DNA from 2 places in the Streptococcus iniae genome. Region 2 is predicted to be linked to the other one. Evidence: predicted binding sites of a transcription regulator. Region 2 holds the regulator's gene; the other holds the start of a gene.
What was found. Region 2 encodes CtsR, which represses protease genes until heat stress. Its sites were predicted from a motif close to TTGGTCAAAAAAGGTCAAANA; they were not measured.
Positions count from the first base shown of each region.

Region 1: the regulator CtsR is predicted to act here: its motif matches at 8,685-8,705, upstream of Q9317_RS07640 (ATP-dependent Clp protease proteolytic subunit).

Region 1 is NZ_CP132230.1:1,540,838-1,556,572, reverse strand. It holds gene Q9317_RS07680 (FecCD family ABC transporter permease) at 1-316, opposite strand, end outside; gene Q9317_RS07675 (iron-hydroxamate ABC transporter substrate-binding protein) at 332-1,258, opposite strand; gene Q9317_RS07670 (ABC transporter ATP-binding protein) at 1,283-2,065, opposite strand; gene Q9317_RS07665 (hypothetical protein) at 2,356-2,820, shown strand; gene Q9317_RS07660 (IS1182 family transposase) at 2,884-4,326, opposite strand; gene Q9317_RS07655 (UDP-N-acetylmuramoyl-L-alanyl-D-glutamate--L-lysine ligase) at 4,598-6,043, opposite strand; gene Q9317_RS07650 (putative polysaccharide biosynthesis protein) at 6,131-7,783, shown strand; gene upp (uracil phosphoribosyltransferase) at 7,928-8,557, shown strand; gene Q9317_RS07640 (ATP-dependent Clp protease proteolytic subunit) at 8,773-9,375, shown strand; gene Q9317_RS07635 (hypothetical protein) at 9,497-9,742, shown strand; gene Q9317_RS07630 (YlbF family regulator) at 9,871-10,341, shown strand; gene Q9317_RS07625 (YlbG family protein) at 10,317-10,595, shown strand; gene Q9317_RS07620 (ABC transporter substrate-binding protein) at 10,734-11,906, shown strand; gene Q9317_RS07615 (branched-chain amino acid ABC transporter permease) at 11,966-12,835, shown strand; gene Q9317_RS07610 (branched-chain amino acid ABC transporter permease) at 12,839-13,792, shown strand; gene Q9317_RS07605 (ABC transporter ATP-binding protein) at 13,793-14,557, shown strand; gene Q9317_RS07600 (ABC transporter ATP-binding protein) at 14,557-15,267, shown strand; gene Q9317_RS07595 (CBS domain-containing protein) at 15,310-15,735, shown strand, end outside.
Region 2 is NZ_CP132230.1:2,067,571-2,083,305, reverse strand. It holds gene ahpF (alkyl hydroperoxide reductase subunit F) at 1-34, opposite strand, end outside; gene ahpC (alkyl hydroperoxide reductase subunit C) at 56-619, opposite strand; tRNA gene Q9317_RS10100 (tRNA-Cys) at 918-988, shown strand; gene Q9317_RS10095 (cation:proton antiporter) at 1,124-3,187, opposite strand; gene Q9317_RS10090 (hypothetical protein) at 3,191-3,457, opposite strand; gene Q9317_RS10085 (cold-shock protein) at 3,741-3,944, shown strand; gene Q9317_RS10080 (CtsR family transcriptional regulator) at 4,115-4,573, shown strand; gene Q9317_RS10075 (ATP-dependent Clp protease ATP-binding subunit) at 4,576-7,023, shown strand; gene groES (co-chaperone GroES) at 7,165-7,455, shown strand; gene groL (chaperonin GroEL) at 7,487-9,115, shown strand; gene Q9317_RS10060 (YSIRK-type signal peptide-containing protein) at 9,286-9,615, shown strand; gene Q9317_RS10055 (hypothetical protein) at 9,705-12,029, shown strand; gene Q9317_RS10050 (C69 family dipeptidase) at 12,339-13,832, opposite strand; gene Q9317_RS10045 (zinc ribbon domain-containing protein) at 14,057-15,694, shown strand.

The sequences.
Region 1 (15,735 bases), 530 kb from region 2:
TCCCCAAAAGTCCAGGGTCTGCAATAGGGTTGCGCGTCACGGCTTGCATAATGGCTCCTGAAACGGCAAGTGCCGCACCAACAAGTAAAGTTGCTAAAAGTCGAGGTAAGCGCATTTCCCAAAAAATACTGGATTGTCGATGATCTATTGCTTGATGTCGAATCACTTTGAGGAGGTCTTGATGTGAAAAATTCCAAGCACCAAAGCGCAATCCCAAATAGACACCACTTAGCAATAAAAGGGATATGATGACAAAAAGAAGCCAAAATGATTTTGGCTTATGATGAATTACTTGAGATGGTTTACTCTCAATCATGAACGTAGGTCCTTATTATTTTTGACTGTTTAAAATCCCTTTTTTAAGGGTTTTTAATTCGTATTCTAATGAAAGGGGATCTGTGAAATAAAAGGTATTTGCATTAACTTTAATCACATGATTCTCTTTTACGGCAGGAATATTTTTCCAGAGGTCACTCTCGTATAAGGCTGAGCCTGTTTTTTCATCCTCAGCAGCAACAACAAGGTAATCACCAGTATAATCTGGTAACACTTCTTGAGAGATTGATAAATAGCCTTTAGGAAAAACGTCTTGTTCGACCTTAGCTGGTGCTTTATATTGGAAAGCTTGATGGATAATCTCTCCACCACGTCCCCAATCTTTACCAAAAAGGTAGATTTCTTTTTCAAAAAGACCAATGATTGTAAAAGTAGCATCTTTTCCAGTCAAAGATTTCATCTCTTTACCGAGATCTTGCGTTTTTTTATTCCAATCCCTTAACCATTTTTGAGTAAGGTTTTCTTTGTTAAAGACTTTTCCGAAATCTGTAAAGACTTGTAAATAATCATGTTTACGGTATTCAATAGAAATTAATGGTGCAATCTCTGCTAATTGCTCCTTGTTTTCTTCATTTGACCCTACCACAATGAGATCGGGTTTTAAGGCAGCAATTGCTTCTAAATCAGTGGCTGAAACAACTTTTGCACCTTTAGTATAGTCTTTTAAAATAGGATTTTTCGCATCATAAGAGGTCATGGCAACTATAGGCAAACCTAATTTTGCAAGGTAGCCAGTGTAGGTTGATGATAAGCTGACCACACGTTTTGGGTTTTCTGGAATTTTACCTTTATAGGTGAATCCTGAAATTTTTGGCATGCTAGATATTTTTGAAGCACTTTCACTTGATTGCTTCTGGTTTGCGCAAGCTATTAGGAAAAAGCTTGTCACAAAAAGTGTCAGAAATAGTGTTAATTTTTTCATGTATTCTAATCTCCTAGAACAAATTTATAGTAACTGATAAGTCAGTATAATGGGGCATTTATGGATAGGGTCTTCAATAAGCTGTGCATCGATTTTAAAAAGACTAGCCATAAGGTCACTTGTGATGACCTCTTGAACAGGGCCTTCTTTAGCAATCTTACCATTTTCCATAGCAAGTAAATAGTCAGAATAACGTGACGACAAATTAAGGTCGTGTAAGACCATAATAATGGTTTTATGAGCTTCTTGGTTAAGCTTTTTGAGAAGTTCTAAAATTTCTAGTTGGTGGTTCATATCAAGGTATGTTGTTGGCTCGTCAAGAAAAATAGTATCGGTGTCTTGAGCTAGAGCCATAGCAATCCAAACGCGTTGTTTTTGCCCACCAGATAAATTATCAACGTAATCATTAGCAAGACTGTTGATATTTGTTGCTGTCATAGCCCATTCAATAATGGCATAATCAGCTTCAGTGAGGCGTCCAAATTGCCCTTGATGAGGGTAACGCCCATAGGAGACCAACTCAAATACAGTGATGCCTTCTGTAATGTCTTGAACCTGAGGAAGTAGCGCTATTTTTTTAGCAACTTCTTTGGTTGGTAGTTGTGCAATAGCTTGGCCATCTATTAGAACACTTCCTTTTTGAAGTGGTATTATTCTGCTTAATGCTTTTAGCAAAGTTGATTTGCCACAACCATTTGCACCAATAATTGTTGTTATTTTATGAGTCATAAGGGTTAAGGATAACTCAGAAAGCACTGGTTTTTGATCATAATTAACGGAAATGTTTTGTGCACTAATGGTTGACATAAAAACCTCCTTCTTTGTGAATTTTTTGCCTAAAGCAATTCCATTATAGCACATAAAAAAAGCTTAAAAAAGCCTTTTCATCAGTATTTTTACTTGTTTAGAATGGTTAAAAATAGTAGCGAGAATGGTTATAAATAAAAGCTATTTTTTCACAAACACTTACTATGTGCCAAAGGATTTGGGCTTGATTAGAAATGAGAGTCTTTTGGATTTTCAATAATTTTATGTCAAACAAAAACTATGTTATAATGAAGTCTATCAATGGAGAGTGATAAAGGGAGAAGGAAAATATGAAAAAAATCATGATTTATACTGTTGCACTACTATCGATGATTTCATTAGTAGCTTGTAAAAATCAAAAAACGCAGACGACAACTGTAAAAGGTATTTATGCCAAAGAAAAACAATTGATAATGGAAAGGTTTGATGCTAAAAATGTTTCTATTAACGTTGAAAAAAACGTCAAAGATTCTGACTTTCCAAAAGGCTACAATAATATCAAGGTAAGCTTGATTGGTGATAAAAAAGTGGCATTATCAAAGGCCATGAAAGCTGCTAAAAAAAGTTTGGCAACAAAAGAAGAATATAATCAAATCTATGAAATTCGAAAAGAAACAGCTGACTTAGCTAAAACATTACCAAATCAAAAAACTGCAATAACAGTTGGCTTTGAGAAAAGTAAAGGTGATTTTGAGGTTATCGCCAAATCATCACAAGGGAGAAATCTGATTCCAGTTGGTAAGCCTGCGAAATAGTGGAATGTGATTATTTAAGTGCAGCAGTAACAACACATGTAAAAAAACCACACGCGTGTGGTTTCAGATTGAAGACAAACTAGTGCCCTTGCTAGTTTGTTTTTTATTGTTTCGCCTAAATTTCACTAAAATCAGATAAATAAGGCATTTAAGGCCAAAATAAAAAGGCTTCCCAGCCATCATTTTAACCCATTTTTTGAGATTTAGGCACGCTAAAGTCAGTCCAACTTTAGCTTTCATTTTGGACTTTCCAATTTCTCTAGTATAACGAAGGTTGTGGTATTCTTTAGCCGTTCCAAAAAGCCGCTCAATACTCTGTTTGCGCTGTTTATAGAGTTCTTTCATATCACTTTGATGCCGAATATCCTCACAAATATCCAGGTAGTCTTTCCAGATATGTCGGGTCACTACCTTTTGGTGATTCTTACTGTCAGTACAAATTCCTAGAAGGGGACAAGAAACACAAATTTCGGGGGCACTTTTATATTCTCTGTAGCCAGCTCGATTTGTTGTTGTATAAGACAATACTTGGTGTTCAGGACAAAGATAACACTCATAATAGGAGTCATAAATAAAATCATTTGGTCTTAAATTGCCTTTCTTACCACGAGGCCTAGTATAGGGGAAAACAGGTCTCACTTCATTATCCAAGAGTAACTTGGCAATACTAGGAGTCTTGTAGCCAGAATCAGCGATAATAAAGTCTGGCCGGAACTCTTTTATCTTCTTCCAAAGTGCAGGAAATGCTTGACTATCATGAGTATTTCCTGCATCTACAGTATAGGCTAAGACCCAACCATTCTTATCGCATGCCACTTGACTTGTGTAAGCAAAGACATCTTTATGTTCTCCCTTATGATACCAACCACTTTCAGAATCGGTCGTAGAAACTTTCTTATTTATGGGCTCTTTTTCTTTGGCGAGCCCTAGCGACTTTTTTTCATGTTTCTCCCTGTCCCTAGCAATTTCCAGCTCCAATTGGTCACTCATAAACTTAGCTTGTCTATCAACTTTCTGATTGCTATATTTGTGACTGTTAGCAGCTGCCTTGATATGAGTGCCATCCACAAAAATTTCAGTCGGATCAATCAGCCCAGCATTAAGGCATAGCCCTAATATATGAGAAAAGATGGCTTCAATCACTTGTTTATCTTGAAAACGACGACTGTAGTTCTTGCCGTAAGTCGTAAAATGAGGGACCTTATCTTCCAATGTCAATCCAAGAAACCAGCGGTAAGCCACATTCACTTCTATCTCTTTAATGGTTTGTCTCATAGAACGAATACCAAAGAGACATTGGATAATAGGGAGTTTAACTAACATCACTGGATCTAAACTAGGACGCCCATTATCAAGACAATAACTATCTGTCACTAAGTCATAAATAAAAGAGAAATCAATAGCTTGGTCAATTTGACGAAGCAGATGATCTTCTGGAACTAACTCATCTAGGGTATAAAAACCGACTTGATTGCGATTGTAATTAGGATTTTCTTTGTGAAACATAGAGAGCACCTCACAATTATTTTTACTATTATTATACTCCCAAGAAGAGAAAATCTCTCACTTTTAATGACGATTGTGATGTTTTTCCGGTGGCATGAGTGGCTTATTCCGAATTAGAAAAGCCACGACGGAATTTTTTAGACCAGGGCTAAAAAATGAGTAATGGAATTCCGAAGGAAGTCGCTTACGTCCGAGCCACTTTTGAAAAACATCAAAAAGAGTGAAGACAGGGACTTTGTCTTCACTCTGAAACCACACGCGTGCGGTTTTTTTACATGTGTTGTTTAGCAACTGCTAAATCACCAAGATAGTCTGTTTTGGTTCCGTTGACGATTTGATAGGCATCTGCTCCTTTACCAGCAATGATTAAGGCGTCAGTTGCATTCTTGCAGCATTTGAGCCCTTCTTTAATAGCTAATTCGCGATCACTGATGATGGAGATTGGTCTTGAGACGTGGCTTGCAATTTCTTCTGAAATGACTTGAGGGTCTTCAAAATTAGGGTCGTCAGCTGTTAAAATCACATTTAGCTGAGGGTGCTGATTGATGACATGACCAAAGTCGGCTCGACGACTTTCTCCTTTATTACCTGTTGACCCAATAATGAGTGTGATCACACCTTTTTGATGCTCTTCAACAACAGATACGAGTTTTTCCAGACTATCGCCATTATGAGCATAGTCTACAAAAACCTTGGCACCACTTGGATGTGTAAGGACTTCCATGCGTCCAGGAACAGTAGTAGTTGCAATGCCTTGATGAATATCTTCTAGACTTGCACCAAGTTTTTGGCAGGCAAGACCAGCTGCAATAGCATTTTCCTGATTAAAGCGACCAATTAATTGGATATCATAATGGCCAGCTAAATCGCCTTCAGTAGAAAATGAGAATGCTTTGCTGTCAAGGACTTGGTTATTAGACCCATTACCATAGAAGACATGGTCTTGGTTAGCAACTTGTTCAGCTAAGATATCAAAGTGATCCATGCCGCTATTTATAATAACTGCTCTGCTATTGTTCATTAAAAGACGCTTATGATAGAAGTAGTCTTCAAAAGTCGGGTGTTCAATAGGACCAATATGGTCAGGGCTGATATTTAAGAAGACACCAACATCAAAAGTTAAGCCGTAGACACGTCCTACAAGGTAAGCTTGACTGGAAACTTCCATGATGAGGTGAGTCATGCCATTTTTAACACATTCAGCCATCATTTTAAACAGGTCCAAGCTCTCAGGAGTTGTTAGTTGTGATTTGAAAAAATGTATGCCATCAAGTGTTGTATTCATGGTTGATAGCATAGCTGGCTTATGACTTTGTTTGAGAATATGATAGGCGAAATAAGCTGCAGTAGTCTTGCCTTTTGTACCTGTAAAGGCAAGCAGCTTAAGGTGCTCTTGTGGATTACCATAAAATTGCATTGCAATGAGACTCATTGCTTTTTTGATATCTGTTACAATAATTGCGGGAATACCAAGGTCATAGTCTATTTCTGAAATATAGGCCTGTAAGCCTTCTTTGATGGCATTTTTGAGATAATCTGCTTTAAAAGTAGCTCCCTTTGCAAAAAAGAGTGTGTCTGTTGAGACATCTCGGCTATCATAACTGATGTGATTGAATGCTAGTCCTGAAAAGTTAAAAAAATAAGTTCCTTGGTTGATGACTTCTCGGAAGTTATGGTCAGCTTTGAGAAGGTCTATGGTTTTTTCTATTGTTATCATATTACTTATTTTATCTCTTATGTTGACGATTTACAAGTATCATGCAAAAGTTTATAATGGCATTATGACATTTTAGAAAGATACGATATGGAAAAAAATAAATCAGAATTATCTCAAGAACAATTAATGCTTAGAGGAACGGCGTGGTCAACGGCTAGTAATTTTATTAGTCGCCTACTCGGTGTTGTTTACATCATTCCTTGGTTAATTTGGATGGGAGAACATGCCACTAAAGCTAATGCACTCTTTAATATGGGGTATAATGTTTATGCCTATTTTTTATTGATTTCAACAACTGGATTGAATGTTGCCATCGCAAAGCAAATTGCTAAATACAATTCTTTGGAGCAACGAGAACATAGTTACCAACTTATGCGAACCACCTTGAAATTAATGGTGGTCTTAGGGATTGTTTTTTCAGCTATTATGTTTGTAACGGCACCAGTATTTGCAACCATGTCAGGGAGTGATAAGGAACTTATTCCAATAATGCATAGTCTGTCTTTGGCAGTTCTAGTATTTCCGGTGATGAGTGTTGTTCGGGGGATTTTTCAAGGCCATAACAACATCAAACCTTATGCCTTAAGTCAAATGGCTGAACAATTGGTTCGAGTGATTTGGATGTTACTAACAACTTTCTTAATTATGAAAATGGGGTCAGGAAATGTTGTTGAAGCTGTTACTCAATCAACCTTTGCCGCTTTTATTGGTATGCTTGCAAGTATGGCTGTACTTATTTATTATTTAGGTAAGCAAGGTCTACTGAAAGCTATTTTGTCAAAACCGCAATTAGATATTCCGATTGATGCCAAAGGTCTATTGTTTGAAACCATAAAAGAATCAATCCCCTTTATTGTCATTGGAAGCGCCATTCAAGCTTTTCAATTAATTGATCAGTGGACATTTAGCAATGCGATGCTAGTCTTTACAGATTATACTAAGGATCAATTATTAGTGCTTTTTGGCTATTTTAATGCCAATCCGGCTAAAATCACAATGATTCTAATTGCAGTGGCTGCTTCAATTGGTGGAGTAGGTATTGCACTACTGACGGAAAATTATGTTAAAAAAGATATGCGAGCAGCAGCGAAATTAATTATTAACAATATTGTCATGCTGCTCATGTTTTTAATGCCAGCCTTAGTAGGTGCCGTTATTCTTGCAAAACCTTTGTATACCGTCTTTTATGGAGCCAGTGAGCTTGAAGCTATACACTTGTTTAGGGTTGTTTTAGTACAGACCATTTTATTAGCCCTATATGCCTTATTAGCACCGATGCTTCAAGCACTTTTTGAAAATCGTGCTGCCATGCGTTACTTTGCCTATGGGATTGTGACCAAGCTTGTTTTACAAATTCCAGCGATATATGTGTTTCATGCTTATGGTCCTTTGCTGGCAACAACCTTTGGTTTACTGCTTCCTATTGTCTTAATGTACCGTCGTCTTCATGAAGTGACCCGTTTCAATAGACAGTTGTTGTATAAACAGATTTTACTCATTGCTATTTTAACAACGATTATGGCAGTTGTTGTTGCCCTTTCGAGTTGGGGCTTGTCTTTTATTCTACAACCGACAGGTCGTAGCACCAGTTTACTTTACTTACTAATTGTTGGTCTCATTGGTTTTGTGGTTTATGGCTATCTGGCATTACTAACCCATCAATTAGATAAATTAATTGGGGTAAGAAGAGCTCAGTCATTACGTCGTCGCTTAGGACTGTCACATGGTATCAAAAAATAGGAGTCTATTCTAATGAATAGGCTTTTTCAGTTGAGGATGCTAAAATGCAAAATATCTTCTTATTTCTGATAATTTTTTAAGCAATTCCAAGTGTTTTTTGCTATAATGGTAAAAGTGAAAAAAATAAGAAGGAAGTACATCAACATGGGAAAATTACAAGTTTTGTCGCACCCACTTATTCAGCATAAATTGTCTATCTTGCGTCGTCAAGATACGTCAACAAAAGATTTTCGTGAACTTGTCAATGAAATTGCAATGTTAATGGGGTATGAAGTCTCACGTGATCTTCCTCTTGAAGACGTGGAAATCCAAACACCGGTTGCAAGAACTGTTCAAAAACAATTAGCTGGTAAAAAATTAGCTATCGTGCCAATCCTACGTGCAGGTATTGGGATGGTTGATGGTTTTCTTAGTTTAGTTCCAGCTGCGAAAGTTGGTCATATCGGGATGTACCGTGATGAAGAAACTTTTGAGCCAGTAGAATATTTGGTCAAATTGCCTGAAGATATTGACCAACGCCAAATTTTTGTTGTTGACCCAATGTTAGCTACAGGTGGCTCAGCTATTCTTGCTGTAGATTCTCTTAAAAAACGTGGTGCGGCAAACATCAAATTTGTCTGCCTTGTTGCTGCTCCAGAAGGGGTTAAAAAACTTGAAGAAGCCCATCCAGATGTTGACATTTATACTGCTGCATTGGATGAAAAATTAAATGAACATGGCTACATTGTCCCAGGTCTTGGAGATGCTGGTGACCGTTTGTTTGGTACAAAATAAGAAATTAATGTCTGAATGGTCTGTCCTATATAGAAATAAAGAACTTATAAGATAGAGGCTGGCATTTTTGAACATGATATAAAAGACTTTCTAGTTTATCTGGAAAGTTTTTTGGAAGTAAGTTTATTATTTGACCTTTATTGACCAAATGATTATAATAAAAACAATCACAAAAAGATTTTCTGATTTTTTGAAAGAAATCAGTAGATACTAGAATGGAGAATACTATGATTCCTGTAGTTATTGAACAAACAAGTCGTGGGGAGCGTTCTTACGATATTTACTCTCGTTTACTAAAAGATCGGATCATCATGTTAACTGGTCCGGTCGAAGACAATATGGCTAACTCTGTCATTGCACAGTTGCTTTTTTTGGATGCACAAGATCACACTAAAGATATTTATCTTTATGTTAATACCCCAGGTGGTTCCGTTTCTGCTGGTTTAGCCATTGTTGATACAATGAACTTTATTAAATCTGATGTTCAAACAATTGTCATGGGAATGGCTGCTTCCATGGGAACAATCATTGCCTCATCAGGGACTAAAGGGAAACGGTTCATGTTGCCAAATGCTGAATACATGATTCACCAACCAATGGGTGGTACAGGTGGTGGTACGCAGCAATCAGATATGGCAATTGCTGCTGAACATCTCTTAAAAACACGTCACACTCTTGAAAAAATATTGGCAAAAAATAGTGGAAAAACCATTAAACAAGTTCATAAAGATGCAGAACGTGATTATTGGATGAGTGCAGAAGAAACACTAAAATATGGCTTCATTGATGAAATTATGGAAAATAACAAACTTAAGTAAAGCCAAAAAACAGCTGAAAACTTCAAGTTCAAAAACTTGGAGTTTTTGTATTTATAAGACAGATGTTATAGTCCTATTTTATTGTATAATGGTTTTTGAAAGGACAATTAGTATGTAAAATATGACAATATTAAGGAAGTTAGCTACCATCTATAAAGAAGTTGAAGCGTCACTTGAGCCAAGAAAAAATAGTCACAAAGATTTAACTGTTTCATGTCATTACTCCTCTAGTAAGCAAGTTAATGAGTCACAAGCCCTTCAATCGGGAAAAGAAATTCTATCTAAACCAAATGAATTATCAGAAGAGGAGCTTCTGCAAGAGTTAAATGCTCACAATAAGTTACTAAGCGATAGCCTAAAGAGATAATTCTTTTTCTTAATGAGCGTTTATAGGATAAGGATCGTTTTTAGCTAGACCACTTATTAGCAGTGGCAAAGCTTTGAAATTAGTGGCTTTCTTCTTTAAATGTTATGGTTTTATGGTATAATCAAAATATGTTAGTCATTAATGAAGACTTGTTAGCTATTGAAGACGCTATCGACCAATTGGTTAATGATATTAAGCAAACCAAAGAATACAAAAACTATTGTCAACTGAGAAATGTGGTCAAAGAAGATAGTAATTTGCAGGCAGATTTGGCTTTTTTTAGGCAACTAAAAGAAACTTACGATAAGGAGATTGCCTTTGCTTCTTTTCGACCAGAAGTAAAAGCCTTGAAAAAGGAACTGCTTTTGAAAAAAAGACAATTAGACTTGAATGCTAAAATCATGGCCTTAAGGTATGCAGAAGTGGACCTTCAAAAAATCCTAGCACATGTTTCAGTAGCAATTGCTGAAGCCATTTCTCCAACAATTTTTGTTGACACAGGATTGCCATTAGCTGCAAAAAAAGAAAGTCCCCATAAAGGGCCTTATCAAAATATCAAAGAAAAGGATGACCCATGTTTACAAGACAACATCGAGTAGGCCTTACTGTCTATTTATATTATAATCGTGATGCTAGAAAATTATTGAAATATGGTGATTTATATTACCATTCTAAAAAATCTAGATTTTTAGTGCTCTACGTTAACAAAGAAGATGTAGAGGACAAAGTTTCAGAAATTCAAAAATTAAAATTTATCAAAGAAGTTTCAATTTCTGAATTTGATCGCATTGACCACCAATTTGTGGGTAACTTGCATAGACAAGAAAGTGAGTTAGTTTCAGAGACAATTTAATAAAAGTGAGGCTTGAAACGATTGTTTTGAGCCTTTTTTTATTTTAAAAAATAAAAAATAAAAACTATTGACAATTTTCTGATAATTCTGTATTCTTAAATGCATAGCAAAAAAACGATTTTACTAGGGAGAAAATTTATGACTAAAAAAATGTTATTATCAGGCTTAGCATTAATGTCAACAGTTACCTTAGCTGCTTGTAGTGCAGCGCCAACTAGCAATGCTAGTGCTGAAAAGGGAACCGAAGTTGGGAAAACTGTAAAGGTTGGACTTAATTTAGAATTAACAGGTGGTGTCTCAGCTTATGGAAGTGCTGAGGAAAAAGGGGCAAAGCTGGCTGTTGAGGAAATCAATAAAAAAGGTGGTGTTTCTGGGAAAAAACTAGAAGTTGTTTCTAAAGATAACAAGTCTGACAACTCTGAAGCAGCTACAGTTACAACAAGTCTTGCTACAGAAAGTAATGTTAATGTGATTGTAGGGCCTGCGACATCAGGGGCAACAGCAGCAGCGTCACCAAATGCGAGTAAAGCAGCTGTTCCGTTAATCACACCATCTGGAACTCAAGATAACCTAACACTAACTAGTGACGGTAAAACCAATCCCTATGTTTATAGAACAACCTTTATTGATAGTTATCAAGGTGATGTTCTGGCAAAATATGCCACTGATCATTTGAAAGCTAAAAAAGTTGTCCTCTTTTATGACAACTCAAGTGACTATGCCAAAGGGATAGCAAAACGATTCAAAAAAGTTTATAAAGACACAATTGTTAGTGAAGCAACTTTCCAATCAGGAGATACTGATTTTCAATCAGCTTTAACAAAAATGAAGTCTAAGGAATATGATGCTATTATCATGCCAGGCTACTATCAAGAAACTGGGACAATCATCAAACAAGCCCGTGAAATGGGCATTACTGCACCGATTGTAGGACCAGATGGCTTTGCAGATAGTAAATTAGTTGAACTTGCAGGAAGTTCAAATGTCAACAATGTTTATTACATCTCAGGATTCTCAGCATCAAGCTCTGATAAGGCAAAACAATTTAGTCAAGCTTATAAGGCTAAATATGGTGCAGAACCATCAATGTTTGCAGCTTTAGCTTACGATTCCGTCTACATGGCTGCGGATGCTGCAAAGGATGCTAAGACATCTGTTGACCTGTCAAAAAATCTTTCAAAATTAAAAGATTTTGAAGGGGTTACAGGTACAATGACAATTGATAAAAAACACAATCCAGTGAAATCAGTTTCTGTAGTCGGATTAACAGAAGGAAAAGAGTCTTCTGCAACTACAGTTAAAGCTGACTAAGAAAAAGTATGGGGAGCCAAGCCTCCCCATATTGTTATGTTAGAAAGTTTGGTAATCATATGCTCCAACAACTTGTAAATGGACTTATATTAGGTAGTGTCTATGCTTTATTGGCATTAGGTTATACGATGGTTTATGGTATTATCCGATTAATCAATTTTGCTCATGGTGACTTATACATGATGGGTGCTTTTATAGGCTATTACCTTATTAATGCTTTTCATTTAAATATTTTTGTAGCCCTTGTTTTGACCATGTTAATCACGTCAAGTCTAGGTGTACTCATTGAATTTTTAGCCTACCGGCCCTTGCGCAATTCCACCCGGATAGCTGCACTAATTACCGCTATAGGGGTATCCTTCTTACTAGAATACACCATGGTTTATTTTGTTGGTGCAGAAGCTCGTGCCTTTCCGCAAGCCTTGAAAATCGTTAAATACTCTCTTGGTCCAGTTAGTGTGACAAATGTTCAAATCATTATTTTAGTTATTGCTATTACGTTAATGTTAGCTTTGCAGTTTATTGTGAAGAAAACAAAAATGGGTAAGGCTATGCGTGCCGTTTCAGTTGATAGTGATGCTGCACAACTTATGGGAATTAATGTTAATTCCACTATCAGCTTCACCTTTGCATTGGGCTCTGCCTTAGCTGGTGCTGCTGGGGTTTTGATTGGCTTGTATTACAATACAATTAATCCGCTAATGGGGATGACACCTGGTATTAAAGCCTTTGTTGCGGCAGTTTTAGGTGGCATTGGGATTATTCCAGGGGCGGCTCTAGGTGGTTTTATCATTGGACTTTTGGAAACTTTTTCGGTGTCCATTGGTTTATCAAGCTATCGGGATGCCGTTGTATATGCTGTGTTGATTATTATTTTATTGATTAGACCAGCTGGGCTATTAGGTAAAAATGTGAAGGAGAAGGTGTAAGTGATGAAACAACATTTAAAATCCATTTTAGCATGGCTTACTATTATTGTTCTTAGTTACCTTGTTCTAAGTGTATTGATTGGCTCTGGAACATTGGGTCCTTATTATGTTCAAATTCTAATGGGAATTGGTATTTCTATTATTATGGCTATGGGAACAAATCTTGTTCTTGGCTTCTCAGGACAATTTCCTTTGGGACAAGCTGGATTTATGGCAATTGGAGCTTATGCAACAGCCATTTTGACCAGTCAAATGCCCACTTACTTTGTTTTTTACTTGTCAATGCTTATTGGAGCATTAGTAGCTGGCGTTATTGCTGTTCTTGTTGGTTTTCCAACCTTACGTCTAAAAGGAGATTACCTTGCAATTGCAACACTTGGGGTTGCTGAGATCATTAGAATAGCCATTATTAATGGTGGTGACCTTACTAATGGTGCAGCAGGTTTGACAGGAGTTTTACCCTATACCACTTGGTCAACAGTATTTCTTTTTGTAGTTATTATTGCGGTTCTTCTCTTGAATATCATCCGTTCTTCAATTGGCCGTCAAATTATTTCTGTTCGTGAAGATGAAATTGCAGCTGAATCTATGGGTGTGGATACAACAAAAGTTAAAGTATTTACTTTTGCTGTAGCTGCTATGTCAGCAAGCATTGCTGGATCACTCTACGTTGGTTATATCGGAACTGTTGTGCCAAAAGATTTTACAATCATGCGTTCTATTGATTACCTTATCATTGCTGTTTTGGGTGGTCTTGGCTCAATGACAGGTACAATTGTTGCAGCAATTGTTTTAGGTGCTTTAAATATGTTCCTTCAGAATTTCTCTGATGTTCGGATGATTATTTATTCTCTAGCCTTAATTTTAGTTATGGTTTTCAAACCAGGTGGCTTATTAGGCACACGTGAATTGAGTTTTAGCAAGTATTTTGCAAAGAAAGTTAAGGAGGGCAAATAGATGGCACTTCTTGAAGTTAAACAATTAACCAAAAATTTTGGTGGGCTGACAGCAGTTGGTAATGTCACTATGGAATTGCATGAAGGGGAACTAGTGGGGCTTATTGGGCCAAATGGAGCAGGAAAAACAACCCTTTTTAATCTATTGACAGGGGTATATGTGCCAAGTGATGGGACTGTTACGCTTGATGGGACTGTCTTAAATGGCAAAACACCCTATAAAATTGCATCATTAGGGTTATCAAGAACCTTCCAGAATATCCGTTTATTTAAAAACATGACTGTCTTGGATAATGTATTAATAGGCTTAGCCAATCAAGGGAAATCTCATCTCTTAGCCAGTCTCTTACGCTTGCCAAAATTTTATCAAAGCGAAGCCCATTTAAAAGAAAAAGCCTTGGAACTTTTAGCGATTTTTGATTTAGAACAGGAAGCAGAAACTTTAGCTAAAAATCTACCATACGGCAAACAACGACGTTTAGAAATCGTCCGAGCGCTTGCAACAAAGCCCAAAATTCTCTTTTTAGATGAGCCTGCAGCAGGTATGAATCCACAAGAAACAGCAGAACTAACCAGTCTTATTAGGCAAATTAAAACTGATTTTGGTATTACCATTATTTTGATTGAACATGATATGAGTCTTGTTATGGAAGTGACAGAACGCATTTATGTTCTAGAATATGGTCGTCTCATTGCACATGGCACTCCTAATGAAATTAAAACAAATAAACGGGTTATTGAAGCCTATCTCGGAGGTGAAGCCTAATGAGCATGTTACAAATTAAAAATTTAACCATTAATTACGGAGCTATTGAAGCTGTTAAAGATGTTTCTTTTCATGTTGAAGAAGGTGAAGTTGTTACCTTGATTGGTGCAAATGGGGCAGGAAAAACCTCTATTTTGCGCACGATTTCTGGATTAGTTAGGCCAAAATCAGGTAGTATATCTTTTCTTGGACAAGATATTCAAAAACTGCCTGCACGAAAAATTGTAGCTCAAGGTTTGTCACAGGTTCCAGAAGGACGCCATGTCTTTTCGGGGTTAACAGTCATGGAAAACCTAGAAATGGGAGCTTTTCTCAATAAAAATCGGGAAGAAAATCAGAAAAATCTGAAAATGATTTTTGATCGCTTTCCTCGTCTTGATGAACGCCGTAATCAGGACGCGGCAACATTATCAGGTGGTGAGCAGCAGATGCTTGCTATGGGACGTGCCTTAATGAGTAAACCAAAACTCTTACTTTTAGATGAACCATCAATGGGTCTAGCTCCAATTTTTATTCAGGAAATATTTGATATCGTTCAAGACATTCAAAAACAAGGAACAACGGTTCTTTTGATTGAACAAAATGCTAATAAGGCCCTTTCAATTGCTGATCGCGCTTATGTTTTAGAAACTGGAAAAGTTGTTTTAGCAGGGACTGGAAAAGACTTATTAGAGTCTGATCAGGTTAAAAAAGCTTATCTTGGTGGTTAAGGTGCTCTTGCTTTTCAAATAAGGAATTAAAGAGGAAAAATTATGTCAGTAAAAGATTATATGACACAAGATGTGGTAACAATTACTCCTGAAACAAGAGTAGCAGAAGCAGCAGACTTGATGCGTGATCAGGATTTGCGTCGTCTTCCTGTTCTTGATAAGGGAGGTTTAGTTGGACTTGTTACAGCAGGAACAATGGCTGATGCAAGCCCTTCTAAGGCAACGAGTTTATCAATTTACGAAATGAACTATTTGCTCAATAAAACTAAAATTCGTGATATCATGATTAAAAAAGTGATTACAGTCTCTCCAGATGCAAGTTTAGAAGATGCTATTTATCTGATGCTTCAACATAAGATAGGTGTTTTACCTGTTTTGGATGAGGGAGAGCTTTGTGGCATTATCACAGATCGTGATGTTTTTAAAGCCTTTCTTCATGTATCGGGCTACGGTATTGAGGGGATTCGT
Region 2 (15,735 bases):
CTAATTGTTTTTTAATGTCTGAACTTAGGGCCATAGTAGCCTCCTTTCTTCTTGCTTATATTTTACCAACGAGGTCTAAGCTTGGTGTTAAAGTTTCTTCGCCTTCTTTCCATTTAGCAGGGCAAACTTCACCTGGATGTTTACGGACATATTGGGCAGCACGGATTTTATCAATTAACGTACTTGCATCTCTACCGATACCATCAGCGTTAATTTCCATCATCTGGATGATACCATCTGGGTCAACGATAAAGGTTCCACGTTGTGCAAGGCCGCTCTCTTCATCAAGAACGTCAAAAGCTGTAGAAATAGTATGAGATGGGTCACCAATCATGGTATATGTTAGTGTTCCAACGACATCAGAGTCATCGTGCCAAGCCTTATGAACGAAGTGTGTATCTGTTGAAACGGAGTAAACTTCTACTCCGAGTGATTTTAGGGTTTCATATTGTTCTTGCAAGTCCCCAAGTTCGGTTGGGCAGACAAATGAGAAGTCAGCAGGGTAAAAACAGAAAATAGACCATTTTCCCTTGATATCTTCACTTGTGACTTTTATAAATTCACCGTTTAAATAAGCATCTGCTGAAAATTCAGCAATTTCTTTTCCGATTAATGACATATGATGTCCTCCTTTATTTTATTATGTGTATTATAGGAAAAATAAGGTGTAATGTCCAAAGGAAAGCGCTTAATAATTCCGTCATTTTTCTGACAATAACCGGATTTGAATGCTGGTTTGATAATTGGAATCATTCTAAAAAGCGTAGTGAAAGCATTTAAAGATTTAGGACTAGTAGTAGATTAGGAGAAAAATGAGAAAAAAATTTTTAAAAAAATATCTTCTGAATTTTACTTACTTAAATGATGAAATGCATATTGACCTTTTCGAGAAATTAAGGTAAAATAATTTATGTTGTGGCGGTATAGCCAAGTGGTAAGGCACGGCTCTGCAAAAGCTTGATCGTCGGTTCAAATCCGTCTACCGCCTTTAAATAACCTTTAAAAATTTTTACATAGAATAAACCCCTTGAATTTTCAAGGGGTTTATTTTTTTGCTAAAAGTTATTGCCTAAATATTGAAAGAATGTACAGTAGTGATTAAAAGCTAGAGCATTTCTAGATTTTAGTTGTGTTTATAATTAATGTAATCATTAATAAGATTTGATGAATCATCTCTAAGGGAGTAGCTTTCAAGTTCATTGACTTCATCACGTAGAGTTTGCGCTTCTTGTGCTGTTAGTTGTCCTTGAACTTCAAATTCATGAATAGTTTGTCGTTCCAGATAGTAACCAAAAAGTCTTTCGCCACTTGTATCAGGGATGACATTAGCAATAACACGCTCAACAAAGAGTCCTGATTTTATAAGCTCAGCACTTTGGAGCCTTTGGTTTTGGATGAAGTTAACCAGTGAGGAATTATAGAAACCTTCTAGGTCTTCTAAGGTTTCTAAAACCAATTCTGTATTGTTTAGATACAGTTCCGTCAGACGCTCACGGTTGGCATCGGTTAGTTTGGCTCTAGCCTGCAGAGATGCTAATTGTTGGGTCAGAAGACTTCTCAGTGATAGAAATTCTCTGAAAACATGTCGGACGACCCGCAAGAAAATGCTCAAAGAGTAGGCAAAGCTAGAGATGAAATTGCGGTTGACCTGTCTTTCTAAGTGTTTAAGGTAATTTTGATAGAGTCGGTATTCAAAGATTGTAATGTCCTTATATTTGAAGGCATGTTCTAAACCATCACTTTCGATTGATAAAATTAACAATTGTAGTTCTGCTAATTCCTCTTTGACGTGATTAGGTTCTTGTTCAAGGATAAGATGTTCCAGCCGTTGATTATAGGTATCTAAGACATAGTAGAGCTCAGCTTGGTTATGGTTGGATGCTAAACTTTCTCTTTCTAATTTCTTTAAAACACTGGCTAAAATGCCGATTTTTGTCAGGTAATTTTGAGGCTGATTGGCTAAAGGTGCTAGTCTTGGTAAGATCACTAAACCTGTTAGAAAGCTCAGCAATGTTACCCCACCAACAGTGAAAAGTATAAAACTATTGGTGAAGCTATCAATTTGCGGTAACAAGAGTACAATGGCAATCGAGACACTTCCTTTGACACCTGAGAAGGTTAATAGGTTGATCTCTCTTAAGTATTTTTTAACGGATTTTTTATAGCGACGGCTCCTGAAAAAGTAGAAAATGAAGATGCAGAGGTAGCGTATCAAAAAGAGTAGAGTTGTTAAGGTTAGCACTAGGATGAGGAGGTAAAGATTGCTATAAGTTGGACTGGTTAGAACAGGACCTGTGAAATGAGCAAGCTCGATACCAAAGATGATAAAGACAAGACCGTTGAGCATGAAATTAATGGTTTCCCAAATCACATTGGTGACACGATCGACCTGAGCATCAAAAAGGGTCACTTTTTTAATACGGTTGGCCTGCATAACCCCTGCGATAACAACAGCAATAATGGCTGACACATCAAGCATATGGGCAAGGAAATAGACCACAAATGGGAGTGTGAGTTCTAAAAATAAAGCTCCGGTAACGTCAGCAGCATTAAATTTCTCAAGAATGGACAAGAAGATGCGATTTAACAAAGCAAAAATAAGGCCTATGGCCATACCGCCAAAAATAGCAATTAAGAGGTGTAAGCCAGCTTTTGACAGGGAGAAATAGCCGGTTGCTAATGCCGTTAAAGCAAATTGAAAGGCTACCAAACCACTGGCATCATTAAGCAATCCTTCTGATGTTAATGTGTTTTTGATTTGTTTTGGAAATTTGAAACGTTTGGCAAGTGATAAGAAAGCTACAGCATCAGTGGGAGCGAGTGCTGCCCCCATCGCAAAACACATGGCAAGTGGAATTTCTATAGGTAATAAACTATTGATACTATATCCCATGAGCACAGTTGTTAGCATAACCGTTGGTAAGATTAAGTAAATGACCAGACCACGCGAGCGTAGGAAACTCTTAACATCGCTTTCTTGGCCTTCTCTAAAGTTAAGTGGTGCAATAACAAAGGCTAAGAAGAGCTCAGGGTTTAGGATGAGTTGATGGTCTTTTGAGAAAATACCAAAAAGAATGCCGAAAAAGAGTTGAATGGCAGGAAGTGGCAACTGAGGGAATATTCTATTAATAACATTGGATGCAATTAAAGAAAGTAAAAAAGCAATAACGAGTACTGAAATTGGCATTGACTACGTGTCCTGACTATTTTCTGTTGTAGAATGCTTAATAAAATCATCTTTTAAGCGTGCAATTTGTTGGTCAATCAGTGAAACATCTTGATTTTCCATCAGATAATGGCAGCGTTCTTTTTCTAAAGTAATGAGTTTCTTTTTGATTTTTTTAGCTTTACGAAGATCCTGACAGTTATAAGTGTCAGGAAAATGTGAGATTTTGTCAGCTTCCAAATATTTATCTCGCATGTTTTGAATACGGCTGATAAGGTTTGTGTCAGTCATTGTCTCTCCTAGGTTTTGTCTATTTTTTAAAGTCTAATAATTGACTTGAATATATCACATTTTAGCCTAGAATAGGGATAAACTCAACTAATAACATTACAAAAATGATTAAGCGCTTACTCGCTTGTTTTAAAAAGGTTTCATATAATTGACATCTTGACAATAAAACCTGTATTTGCTATACTTAACGAGTAAATTAGTAATTGAGTAATAGTTGTGTTTAACATTTTCATTTCTCTCTATTTTTACAAATCTATACTAAATGGAAAGGAAGTAAATGAATATGGCACAAGGTACAGTTAAATGGTTTAACGCTGAAAAAGGTTTCGGTTTTATTTCAACTGAGAGCGGTCAAGACGTTTTTGCACATTTTTCAGCAATCCAATCTAATGGTTTTAAATCTTTAGATGAAGGACAAAAAGTTGAATTTGATGTTGAAGAAGGTCAACGTGGTCCTCAAGCAGTCAATATCACTAAATTATCTTAATCAGAATTTGAATAGATAAAAAAGAGCAAATCTTCGGATTTGCTTTTTGTCATTTCCTGATGAAGAATATGATTTGCTTTTAACAAGCGCATTCTGCTATAATAAAAGTCAGTTTTAGTCAAGAATGCCAAGAGTAATTCCTATTCTTGGTTGTAAAAGGGAGTGAGTAAATGTCTCAGAAAAATACCTCAGACAGCATTGAAGAGTATATTAAGGAATTACTAGCGCAATCTGGTATTGCAGAGATAAAAAGGTCTCTTCTAGCAGATTCCTTTCAGGTTGTCCCAAGTCAAATTAACTATGTCATCAAAACCCGTTTTACAGAAAGTAAAGGCTATGAAGTTGAAAGCAAACGTGGTGGCGGTGGTTATATTAGGATTGCTAAGGTTCAGTTCTCAGATAAACATCATTTAATTGGTAGTTTGAGGGCGACAACTCAAGGTGGGATTTGCCAGCAAGAGTTTATAGATGCCCTTCAAATATTGTGTGATGAAGGTCTTATTTCAGACCGAGAAGGCAATCTTATCTTAGCAATGGCTTCGGACTCAGTTTTAGGTCTTGAAGCGTCACACATTCGTTCACGCATGTTGTGCAGGCTACTCCAGCGTATTGATAGAAAGGAAAGTTAAGGATGATCAATTATTCCAATAAAATGCAGGAGATTTTTAAACATGCTCAATTTCAAGCAGCACGTTTTGAAAGTCATTATTTAGAAACTTGGCATATATTATTAGCTATGGTAGCTGTTGAAAATTCTTTGGCAGGCCTTGTTTTCAGTGAGTTTGAATCAAAAATTGCTGTTGAAGAATATGAAGCGGCAGCTATTTTAGCAATGGGCAAAAGCCCTAAGGAATCTGTCAGAGGATTTGAACTAAAATTACAGTCAAAGAGTTTGGAACACATCCTAAACTTTGCTAATGCTATTAGTCAGGTAACCAATGAAAAAGAAGTTGGTTCTGAGCATGTTTTGTTTGCAATTTTATTAAATCCTGACATTATGGCTAGTCGCGTCTTGGAACTAGCAGGTTATAAAATGAAAGATGATGGCAGCGGTGAGCCACGTTTAGTGGATCTTCGTAAGGCTATTGAAATTCATGCAGCTTATAGTAAAGAGACCATTAAAGCCATTTATGAATTGCGTAAACCTAAAAAAGCTAAGGCAGGTGGAAGCTTCTCAGAGATGATGAAGCCGCCTAGCACTGCGGGAGACTTATCAGATTTTACGCGCGATTTAACAGAACTTGCTCATCAAGGCTTGCTTGAGCCAGTTATTGGACGTGAAAAAGAGATTTCTCGCATGGTCCAAGTACTTAGCCGTAAAACTAAGAATAATCCTGTTCTTGTTGGAGATGCTGGGGTTGGTAAAACAGCTCTTGCCTATGGGCTAGCACAACGCATTGCAACAGGTGCTATTCCGTATGAGTTGCAAGAAATGCGTGTTTTGGAACTTGATATGATGAGCGTGGTGGCTGGGACGCGTTTTAGAGGTGACTTTGAAGAACGTATGAATCAAATCATTGCTGATATTGAAGAGGATGGCCATATCATTTTGTTTGTGGATGAACTACACACAATAATGGGTTCAGGAAGTGGCATTGACAGTACATTAGATGCAGCCAATATCTTAAAACCAGCCCTATCACGTGGGACGCTTCATATGGTTGGCGCAACAACCCAAGAAGAATATCAAAAACACATTGAAAAAGATGCAGCTCTCTCAAGACGTTTTGCTAAAGTTTTAATTGAAGAACCCAATTTAGAAGATGCTTATGCTATTATTTCAGGGCTTAAATCATCTTATGAGCAATTTCATAATGTGCTTATTTCTGACGAGGCGGCTCGCGCTAGTGTTAAGTTAGCCCATCGCTATTTAACCAGCAAGCAGCTTCCAGATTCGGCTATTGATTTATTAGATGAAGCTAGTGCTACTGTTCAAGGAATGGTAAAAAAAGACCCCCCATCACCTTTAAATGCTATTGATAAGGCAATCATAGAAGGTGATTTTAAGGCAGTTTCGAAATTGCTTAAGCAAGATAAGCCTAGTCCTAAATTAAAGCCAACTCCTGTTACAGAGGCTCATATTCTAAAAACCTTAAGTCAATTATCAGGTATTCCAGTTGAAAAATTAAGTCAAGCAGACAGTAAAAAATATTTGAATTTGGAAAAAGAGTTGCATAAGCGTGTTATTGGTCAAGAAGATGCAGTATCAGCTATTTCAAGGGCTATTCGTCGTAATCAATCAGGAATTAGAACAGGCAAGCGCCCAATTGGTTCCTTCATGTTCCTTGGGCCAACAGGTGTTGGTAAGACAGAACTTGCCAAAGCCTTAGCTGAAGTCTTATTTGATGATGAGTCTGCCTTAATTCGTTTTGACATGTCTGAATACATGGAAAAATTTGCGGCAAGCCGTTTAAATGGTGCTCCTCCAGGCTATGTTGGCTATGATGAAGGTGGAGAATTGACCGAAAAAGTGCGCAACAAACCTTATTCGGTTTTACTCTTTGATGAAGTTGAAAAAGCCCATCCAGATATCTTTAATGTTTTGTTGCAAGTTTTAGATGATGGGATGTTGACAGATAGTCGTGGTCGTCGTGTTGATTTCTCAAATACCATTATTATCATGACAAGTAACCTTGGTGCAACAGCCTTGCGTGATGACAAGACGGTTGGTTTTGGAGCCAAAGCCATTAGCCATGACCATACTGCCATGGAAAAACGCATTTTAGAAGAACTTAAAAAAGCCTATAAACCAGAATTTATCAATAGAATTGATGAAAAAGTGGTCTTCCATAGCTTGAGTCAAGAAGACATGCGTCAAGTGGTTATGATTATGGTGCAGCCATTGATAAATACCTTAGCAGAAAAAAGGATCTCCCTCAAACTTCAACCATCGGCCCTTAAGTACCTTTCAGAAAAAGGATATGATGTGGAAATGGGTGCTCGTCCTCTTAGACGTACCCTCCAGACAGAAATTGAAGATAAATTGTCAGAGCTCATTTTATCAGGTCAGCTCTCAGCTGGTCATGCCTTGAAAATTGGTATGTCGCAAGGGAAATTAAAATACGATATCTCTTCATAACAATCAAAGAGTTTAGTGAAAAACTAAGCTCTTTTTTCTTGACTATTTTTAAACGAGTGATAAAATAGTAAACAGATTTAGCACTCTTTAATAGCGAGTGCTAAAAATAACTTAAAATTTCATTTAATGGAGGTAGTAATCATGTTAAAACCCTTAGGAGACCGTGTTCTCGTTAAAGTTGATCAAGATAAAGAACAAACGGTTGGTGGTTTTGTCCTTGCCAGCGGACACCATGAAGCAACAAGACAAGCAACTGTTTTAGCCGTCAGTGAAACAGGTATGCGTACTATTACAGGAGAAGTTGTGCCTTCATCAGTTCAAGTAGGAGACCGTGTTTTGATTGAAAATGGTCATGGCCTTGCCCTTACTGTTGATGATGAAAATGTTACATTGGTTCGTGAATCTGATATTCTAGCAATTATCTCAAAATAAAATAGATCGGTAAAAGAAAGTAGGAAATCATATGGCAAAAGATATTAAATTTTCAGCAGATGCGCGTGCAGCAATGGTGCGTGGTGTTGATATGTTGGCTGACACTGTTAAGGTAACGCTTGGGCCAAAGGGGCGCAATGTGGTTCTTGAAAAAGCCTTTGGTTCACCATTGATTACAAATGATGGTGTAACCATCGCAAAAGAAATTGAACTTGAAGATCACTTTGAAAATATGGGTGCTAAACTTGTTTCAGAAGTGGCGTCAAAAACAAATGACATTGCAGGTGATGGGACAACAACAGCAACTGTTTTAACACAAGCTATTGTGCGTGAAGGTTTAAAAAACGTTACAGCTGGTGCAAATCCAATTGGAATTCGCCGCGGTATTGAATTAGCGACTAAAACAGCTGTCGAAGAATTAAAAGCTATTGCGCAACCTGTAACTGATAAAGCAGCTATTGCACAAGTTGCTGCAGTATCATCTCGCTCTGAAAAAGTTGGGGAATACATTTCTGAAGCTATGGAACGTGTTGGTAATGATGGTGTTATTACCATCGAAGAATCACGTGGTATGGAAACAGAACTTGAAGTGGTTGAAGGGATGCAATTTGATCGTGGTTACCTATCGCAATATATGGTTACAGACAATGAAAAAATGGTTGCTGATTTAGAAAATCCCTATCTCTTAATCACGGATAAAAAAGTTTCTAACATCCAAGAAATTTTACCTTTGTTAGAAGAAGTGCTTAAAACTAACCGTCCACTTTTAATTATTGCTGACGATGTTGATGGTGAAGCTTTGCCAACACTTGTGCTTAATAAAATTCGTGGCACATTCAATGTTGTGGCCGTTAAAGCACCAGGTTTTGGCGATCGCCGCAAAGCTATGTTGGAAGATATTGCCATTCTAACTGGCGGTACAGTTATTACAGAAGATTTAGGGTTAGACTTAAAAGATGCAACACTTGCTGCTTTAGGTCAAGCTGCTAAAGTGACAGTTGACAAAGATTCAACAGTTATTGTTGAAGGGGCAGGCAGTTTAGATGCTATTAAAAACCGCATTGGTTTAATTAAATCACAACTTGAAACAACCACTTCTGAATTTGATCGTGAGAAATTGCAAGAGCGCCTTGCTAAATTAGCTGGCGGTGTTGCAGTGATTAAAGTTGGTGCCGCAACTGAAACGGAATTGAAAGAGATGAAACTTCGTATTGAGGATGCTTTAAATGCAACTCGTGCGGCTGTTGAAGAAGGTATTGTTACAGGCGGAGGAACTGCTTTTGTAACTGTTATTGATAAAGTGGCTGACTTGGAACTTGAAGGTGATGATGCAACTGGACGAAATATTGTTCTGCGTGCTTTAGAAGAGCCAGTTCGTCAAATTGCTTACAATGCAGGTTTTGAGGGATCTGTTATTATTGACAAACTTAAAAATAGTCCAGCAGGAACAGGTTTTAATGCAGCTAATGGAGAGTGGGTTGACATGATTGCAACAGGTATTATTGATCCTGTTAAAGTAAGCCGTTCAGCTTTACAAAATGCAGCCTCAGTGGCCAGTTTAATTCTAACAACTGAAGCAGTGGTTGCAAACAAACCTGCACCAGAAGCACCAGCCATGCCAGGTGGAATGGACCCAAGCATGATGGGTGGGATGATGTAATAAACACTTAAAAAGTGAATTAAAGCTAATCGAGCTTCCCTTTTGGGAGGCTCGATTTTTTATCATAAAAAAAGAAAATTCTGACAAAATGCTTTGAGATTAGGAATTGATATGATACAATCAATAAACTAACTAATAAATGGAGTTATGAAGAGGGGATGTTGAGGGATATGTTTAAAGAAAGAAAGCACATTTTTAGTATTCGAAAAACGGTATTAGGGGTTGGTAGTGTCTTATTGGGAGTTCTATTAACAACAGGTTTTGTTAGTGCTGAGGAAATTCAAGGTTCTTCTGTTGCTGACTCGGGGCTAGTGGTTGCAAGTGATCCTGCTGTGGCACAACCTCTTGTGACTGAGACGGTTATCAAGAGTCCAATTCGCTATGTTGATGAGCCTGCCCAAGAGGTTGGTTATAGCGCTGTTCAAACACATACACAACTACAGCAGATGGAAAGACGACAGTTCAACGGATTGAGCCTACTGAAACGGTTATTGTTTTAGGAACAAAGGAAACGACTGTTGTAACGGAAACAATAAAGGCAGAAACAGTTTACAGTCTTGATACGAGTAAAGCTTATGGTGATAATCTCGTGATTAACCCTGTGGACGGTTCCACAGTAACAAAGACAACCTATCACATTGAGACAAAATCGACAGCGCCGGTTAGTGATGCGGTGACTTCAGAGGACTACAAGTGGAGTGATAGCAATTTTTACCACATTGATCAGACCAAGGCTTTGCCAAGTGACCGTCTGGTTATTAATGATTTATTTGTTGCTATGCCAAAGGCGACAGCTGATTATGAGTTGTCAGAATCAACTATTCGTGAATTGAATCAGTTCAGCGAATACCTTCTACAAGAAACTGTTACGACAACGAATCCAGATGGTACGACAACAAGGCAATCTGTTATCCGTAAAGTAACAAGTGAGATGATGGACCCTGCTAATACTGAACTTCGTCGTATTTTGGGTTTGTCAGATGATGCAGCTTTTTATTCACGTTTGCTTCAGAGTTCAAAAGAAGATTTATGGACAACCTCAGCAGAAGATTCAGCTAACACTATTGTTCCAATTGATTTGATAGCAGAGGCAGATGATTATTTGAGATATAACAATAGTAATGTCATTACAGATGCTATGTATGCAGATATAAAAGCAGATTACTTGAGGGCTAAAGAGGCAGAAAAGCAGCTGACTGCATTAGGTGTTATGACTAGCGAACAAGTCAATGATATGAAAATGATTGAGAGCCAATTTCAGTCCTTGACGCAACGCTATAATAATTACAAAGACACTGTTGCAACTGATTTTGATTATAGTCACACAAGCATGCCTCAAGAACAAAAAGCAGACTTTGAAGCACGTCTACAGACTTTGCCTGAGGAGATTCGCCGTGTCTTAACAACAGTTATTATTTATGATGGTGTTATTCCAGGATATGGTGAGACAACCTTGGGTCTTGCTAGTTCAGCAGACCGTAGTATTGAGCTGAAATATACGGCAGATACAACAGAATTGTTGGCAACAGTGCTTCATGAATTGACCCATATCATTGATTATAAGAGTGGCATTTACACAGAAGCCGTTGATAATAATACTGACAATGAATTAACGAGTGTTATGGGATTCTCAGACACTAAAGAATTTTTAGACGTTTACCACACTTATTTTGATCAGCCAAATGTTTGGTCATATTATCGTGATAACTCAGAAGAAGCTTTTGCTGAGGGCTTTAGTCAGTACCTTATGCACCGTTTCTTTAACAAGCCCTATACCATGTATCAGGCTTCTTCAAACGGAGATGCCTACTCGGTTCAAAGTGGAGGCTATAGCCCATTTGCTCAGAGTGAATACTACTTTGCAGGGCTCTACAATAGACTTTTTGAATATCCTAGAACAGCAACCGTTTTGCCATATAGCACCCTCACAGAAACAAAACTGCCAGTTAATGGTCAAGTTATTTATGGGGCTAAACCAGAGGAAACAACAAAAACAACAGTCTATAAGACCATTTATGTTGGAGACGAAACCATGGCCTATGACCCAAGTGGGCAAACAGATAGGATTCAATCAGGTACTAATGGTCAAGAAACCAGTCGTAGAACCTATTCACTAGACAGTAACAATCAGCTAGTGGCAACAGATACTATTATCTTATCAATCCCTGTTGAAAACCAAATCATTACAAAAGGCACTAAACCTCAAGTGACAGATAAAGTGCTTGTAAGAACAGTTGTCTATCAAGAAGTTTCGGATGATAGTATAGCGCAATGGGAAGTTAAAGTGATTGATCAAGGTCTTGATGGATTAGAGCAATCTGTTACAAGTTATCAGGTTGATTCTGTAACAGGAGAAATAACTTCACAAACCACAAAGACAATCCTTGCTGAAATGCGTCCGATGATTGTACACTATCGTATTGGAAGCGACCGTGTCACGCATATCGCAAAAGGCGTTAATTATATAGAGGATGCTAGCCTTGATAAAGGTAAGCAAGTAACCGTTTTTGAAGGTCAAGATGGGCGTTCAACGGAAGCTTTAGTATCTTATCATTTTGTTGAAGCAGGTGCTGACAGTCATTTCGAAGCCATTTTATATTCGGAACCTCTTGTTATTGCAGCACAAAATACAGTGATTGCGGTGGGAACTAAGGAGCTGCCACTTGTTGTGGAACCCGAAAAAGTTGAGACTCCTCAAGCCATAGAAGAAGCTGGGGAAACAGTCGTTACAGAAACTAAAAACCAAGTAGCCCCTAAAGTAAGACTAGCAGCTGTGGCAGAAATGGCGACACCAACAGTGAAAAACCAAGAACTTCCAGTAGCAGGAGAAAAAGATTCATTATTGCTAACGCTGGTAACAAGTAGTTTATTATTTGGAATGGCAGCTAGCTTTTTCAAAAAAGAAAAAAACTAAAAAAATCAGACCGAGTGTCTGATTTTTTTAGTGCTGACAGTCAAAAACCAAGCTTGGAATTCTCCGAGCTTGGTTTGAGATTATGAAAAAGAAAAGTTTTAGGATGCTTATATTATGTCTTATAAAGCTTAAAAAAGGCTTAATTAAGTTATAAGATAGATTAGATGTTTTCGTTAAGCTTTTTTTAAGTCTTAGACCTTATTCTTAATCTATCCCTAAAACAGAAATTTAGCCAGTAGTTATTGGCTTAGTTTCTCATAACCTCCTAAGAAGCACCTGATAGATGTCAGGTGCTTCTGGTTTTGTTCCTCAGTTGGCTTTCTTAGCTTTTTTAGAAGTTTCTTTTACTAATTTTGCTTCAATTTCTTTAAGGCGTTTAAATGTTTTTTCTGCTCGTTCTTTTGAGGAATTTGTTGCTTTTTCAGCAGCAGCTTTAGGATCTGTTTTAACCAATTCGGTTAATTCCTGATTGCTTTTATCTTGCTCGGTCATCCAAGTTTTTTCGAGCGCTTTAATCTCATCGATGATGTGATTTCCATATTTTTTTGGATGGGCAGCAAGGATATCATTGATGTGCGAAATTGTCCAATACCAAGAGTCTTTATTGTATTTAGTACTCTTTTCTTTGTAAGCGGAGTAAGTGTCTGTAATATTAGCTAAGTATGGCAAATACGGTGCATTTCGTGGGCTACCAATAGATAACCACATGACACCACCACCTAATTCAGCAGGCATTTCTTCTTTAAGCTGGAAGATGTGAGCTTCCATGACATTTTGGTTTGAAATAGGGTAGGCATAGCCTTTAACAGCATCTTTGGATTTTGGTTTCCCTTTGCCATCAAGCTCCATTTGGTCTAAAGGTTTTAAATCCAGACCTTCAAATCGGTTACGTTGTAAGGCCATAGCGTCTTCTAAAGTCAATTTTTTGTCAGTGCTTTGAAGTAACTCATAATTATCATCCTTGTAAGTAACTTTAGCATCAGGGTCAATGGATTTGATTCCGGAAAATACCCGAGAACGATTGGCATCACTCATTTTAGGATTATATGATTGTGCAATATGGAATTGGCCATCAACTTCCTTATACGTTTTGGCTTTCTTAGCGATAACTTGAACATCCTCTGAAGCAATGGTGTTTTCCTTATCTTCAAAGTTAACATGGCCAAGGTAGAAGGTATTTGGGAAAACAGCAAATTTGTCATCAGGGAATTTGATGGCTACATACTGGTGGCCAGATAAGATTTCCATGTACCAAATGCCGTCTTTATCAGCTAAAGTAACAATATTGCCTTCAGCAGATCCCTTTTCTGTAACAATTTTAGCAATGAGTTCAACCCCTTCACGAGCTGTCTTAATGCTAGGGAGAATGACACTGGTCATTGATGACTCAGCAAGACCATCTTTAACATAAGGATCAACTTTTTGAATGGCATCATTAGCTGAAGCTGATACCGTTGCTGACATAGAGACGCCATGTTCATTAAAGCCAGCTTCATCGTAGACACCAGCTTTAGGGGTAACATCTGGAACGGCAGTGTATTTGAAAGAGTGAGCTGGTAATTCATATTTAAAACCATTAGCTTGGTCTTTCCACATATCCCCTTTCTTGTTGTCTTTAGCTGGTCTGACAAGGAAGGTCTTGTTGTGGTTGGGTTCGAGGTCTTCTGTGCGACCGTAAAGTGCAGTTCCATCAGCAGTTAAGTTTTTTCCGATAATAAAACCAGTGCAAGCCAAAGCTGTCTGTTGGATGCCGAGTGCTCCTAAGAGGGTGATCGTGCCTAAGGCAAATTGTTTCTTGTTCATTTAAGAACCTCCTAATAGTGTTAGCGCTTCCAATAATATTATAGGATAGTTATGAGTTGAATTCAAGTGATTTCCAATGCATTCTCATATTGTAAATTATCTAAATTTTAGAAGAATTTCTGGCCTCTTGGGTAAAAATTCTCCCTAACTCATGTCAAAAAACAAGCAATAAAGGCCTATTATTTGATATAATAAATAAAAGAATTGCAAGAAAGAGGTTGAAAATGAGAACTTTTTTTCATCAAAAGTGGGTTAAAAGAGCAGGCGGTTTTTGTGCGGCATTACTTATCATTAGCTTGGTCTTTACAGGTATTTATTGTTCTAAGGCTAGCTTGGTTAATCGCTATGTCAAAGCTCGTAGTAGCCAAAAAGCAACACCATTTGAAAATATAAAAGGCTACCTTGTTTGGTCTGATAATAATGAACAAATAACAAATGACGAAGCTAGGTACACTAATTTCGATATTTTAGACAAATCACAGCGTGAAGAATTAGCAACAGAATTGAAAAAAGCAACAGCTAATGATGATGTCTATGTCAAATCGGTGGGACGCAAATTTTTTATTTTCCCAGACTATCGTATTGCAGTTAAGCCAATGGCCTTAACCATTAAAACCAATGTGCCAGATGTGGATATTTTATTGAATCGCAAGAAGGTTACTGTTAGCACTTCTGAACAGTTTACAACTGATCTTAAACGTCTCCCTATTTCGGATTATACTGCAAGTTTAGATGGTATGTATAAAGACCGTAAGATTGAAGTTAGTAGAAAATATGATGGTCAGAGTAAGGTGATTGATTTAACAGTTACTTTTAAGAATTTTACTGTGACTAGTAACCTCAAAGACGGGGAACTCTATTTTGACGACAGCCGTGTAGGAACGTTAAGAGAAGGGGAATACAAGGTTGTTGATTACCCAATAACGGATGCTTCGCAGGTATATGTTAAAAAGAAATTTATGGATGGTGACCTCCTGTCCAAAAAGGCTCGTCTATCAAAAGTTGCAGAAGGGGCTAATGTTGAGCTTAATGTTGACAACTTACTCGAACAGCAAAAAGCTGGGGAATACCTCATTGCTGCTTTTAATCAGCTGATGGCCTATACAAGTAGTCGAAAGGACCCTGCAACGCTTAATGATGTGTTTGAAAATGGGGTTGACAATGTCTTTTACAAGGGCTTGAAAGACAGTATCAAGGCCAAACTAGAAACAGATTCAAGAAGGGCTTCAAGTCTTGCTATTCCAAATATTGTCCTTAATAATATGACGCAAGTTGGTAAGGAAAGTTACCTTCTGGACTTCTCGGCAACTTATGTTTTTGGTTATAGCGCTGAAACAGATCCTGATAAAAAAACAGCTGGAAATATCACACAAGACCTGAATGGTAAAGTGACCCTTAAGAAATCAGGGAACCATTATCTTGTTAGCCAATCTGGAACTAAAAATATTACGGTGACTGGTGAAACTAATCAGGTCAAACCACCTGCTCTTGTTCCAGAAGGCAGTGTAGGAACTTGGGTATTGGATAAGGATAATACCATCTATACCCTTACAATCTCAGAAGATGGCACTGTCACTCGCAAGACAGATTACAAAGACCCTAAGCGTAAAGATGAAACCATGACCGCTAAAGTCGTCAAGTTTGAAGATAGAGGCAATCACAATTACCAATTGTTCTTTGAGCAAGAAGTGTCAGGTTCAATCATGATTATTGGTGGTGGAGTTGGCGGTAGCGGCGTTAAATATACCCAAGGTGTTCACCTTGATGGTAATAGTTTAACCCCAGTTATTTGGCAGACAGGTAGTCAATCAGACTTTGATTTTAACAAACCTGCTTCCGGATTTAGCATGAAAAAACAATAAGAAAATGGGCTTCTAAGGAAGTCCATTTCAGAACGTAGACA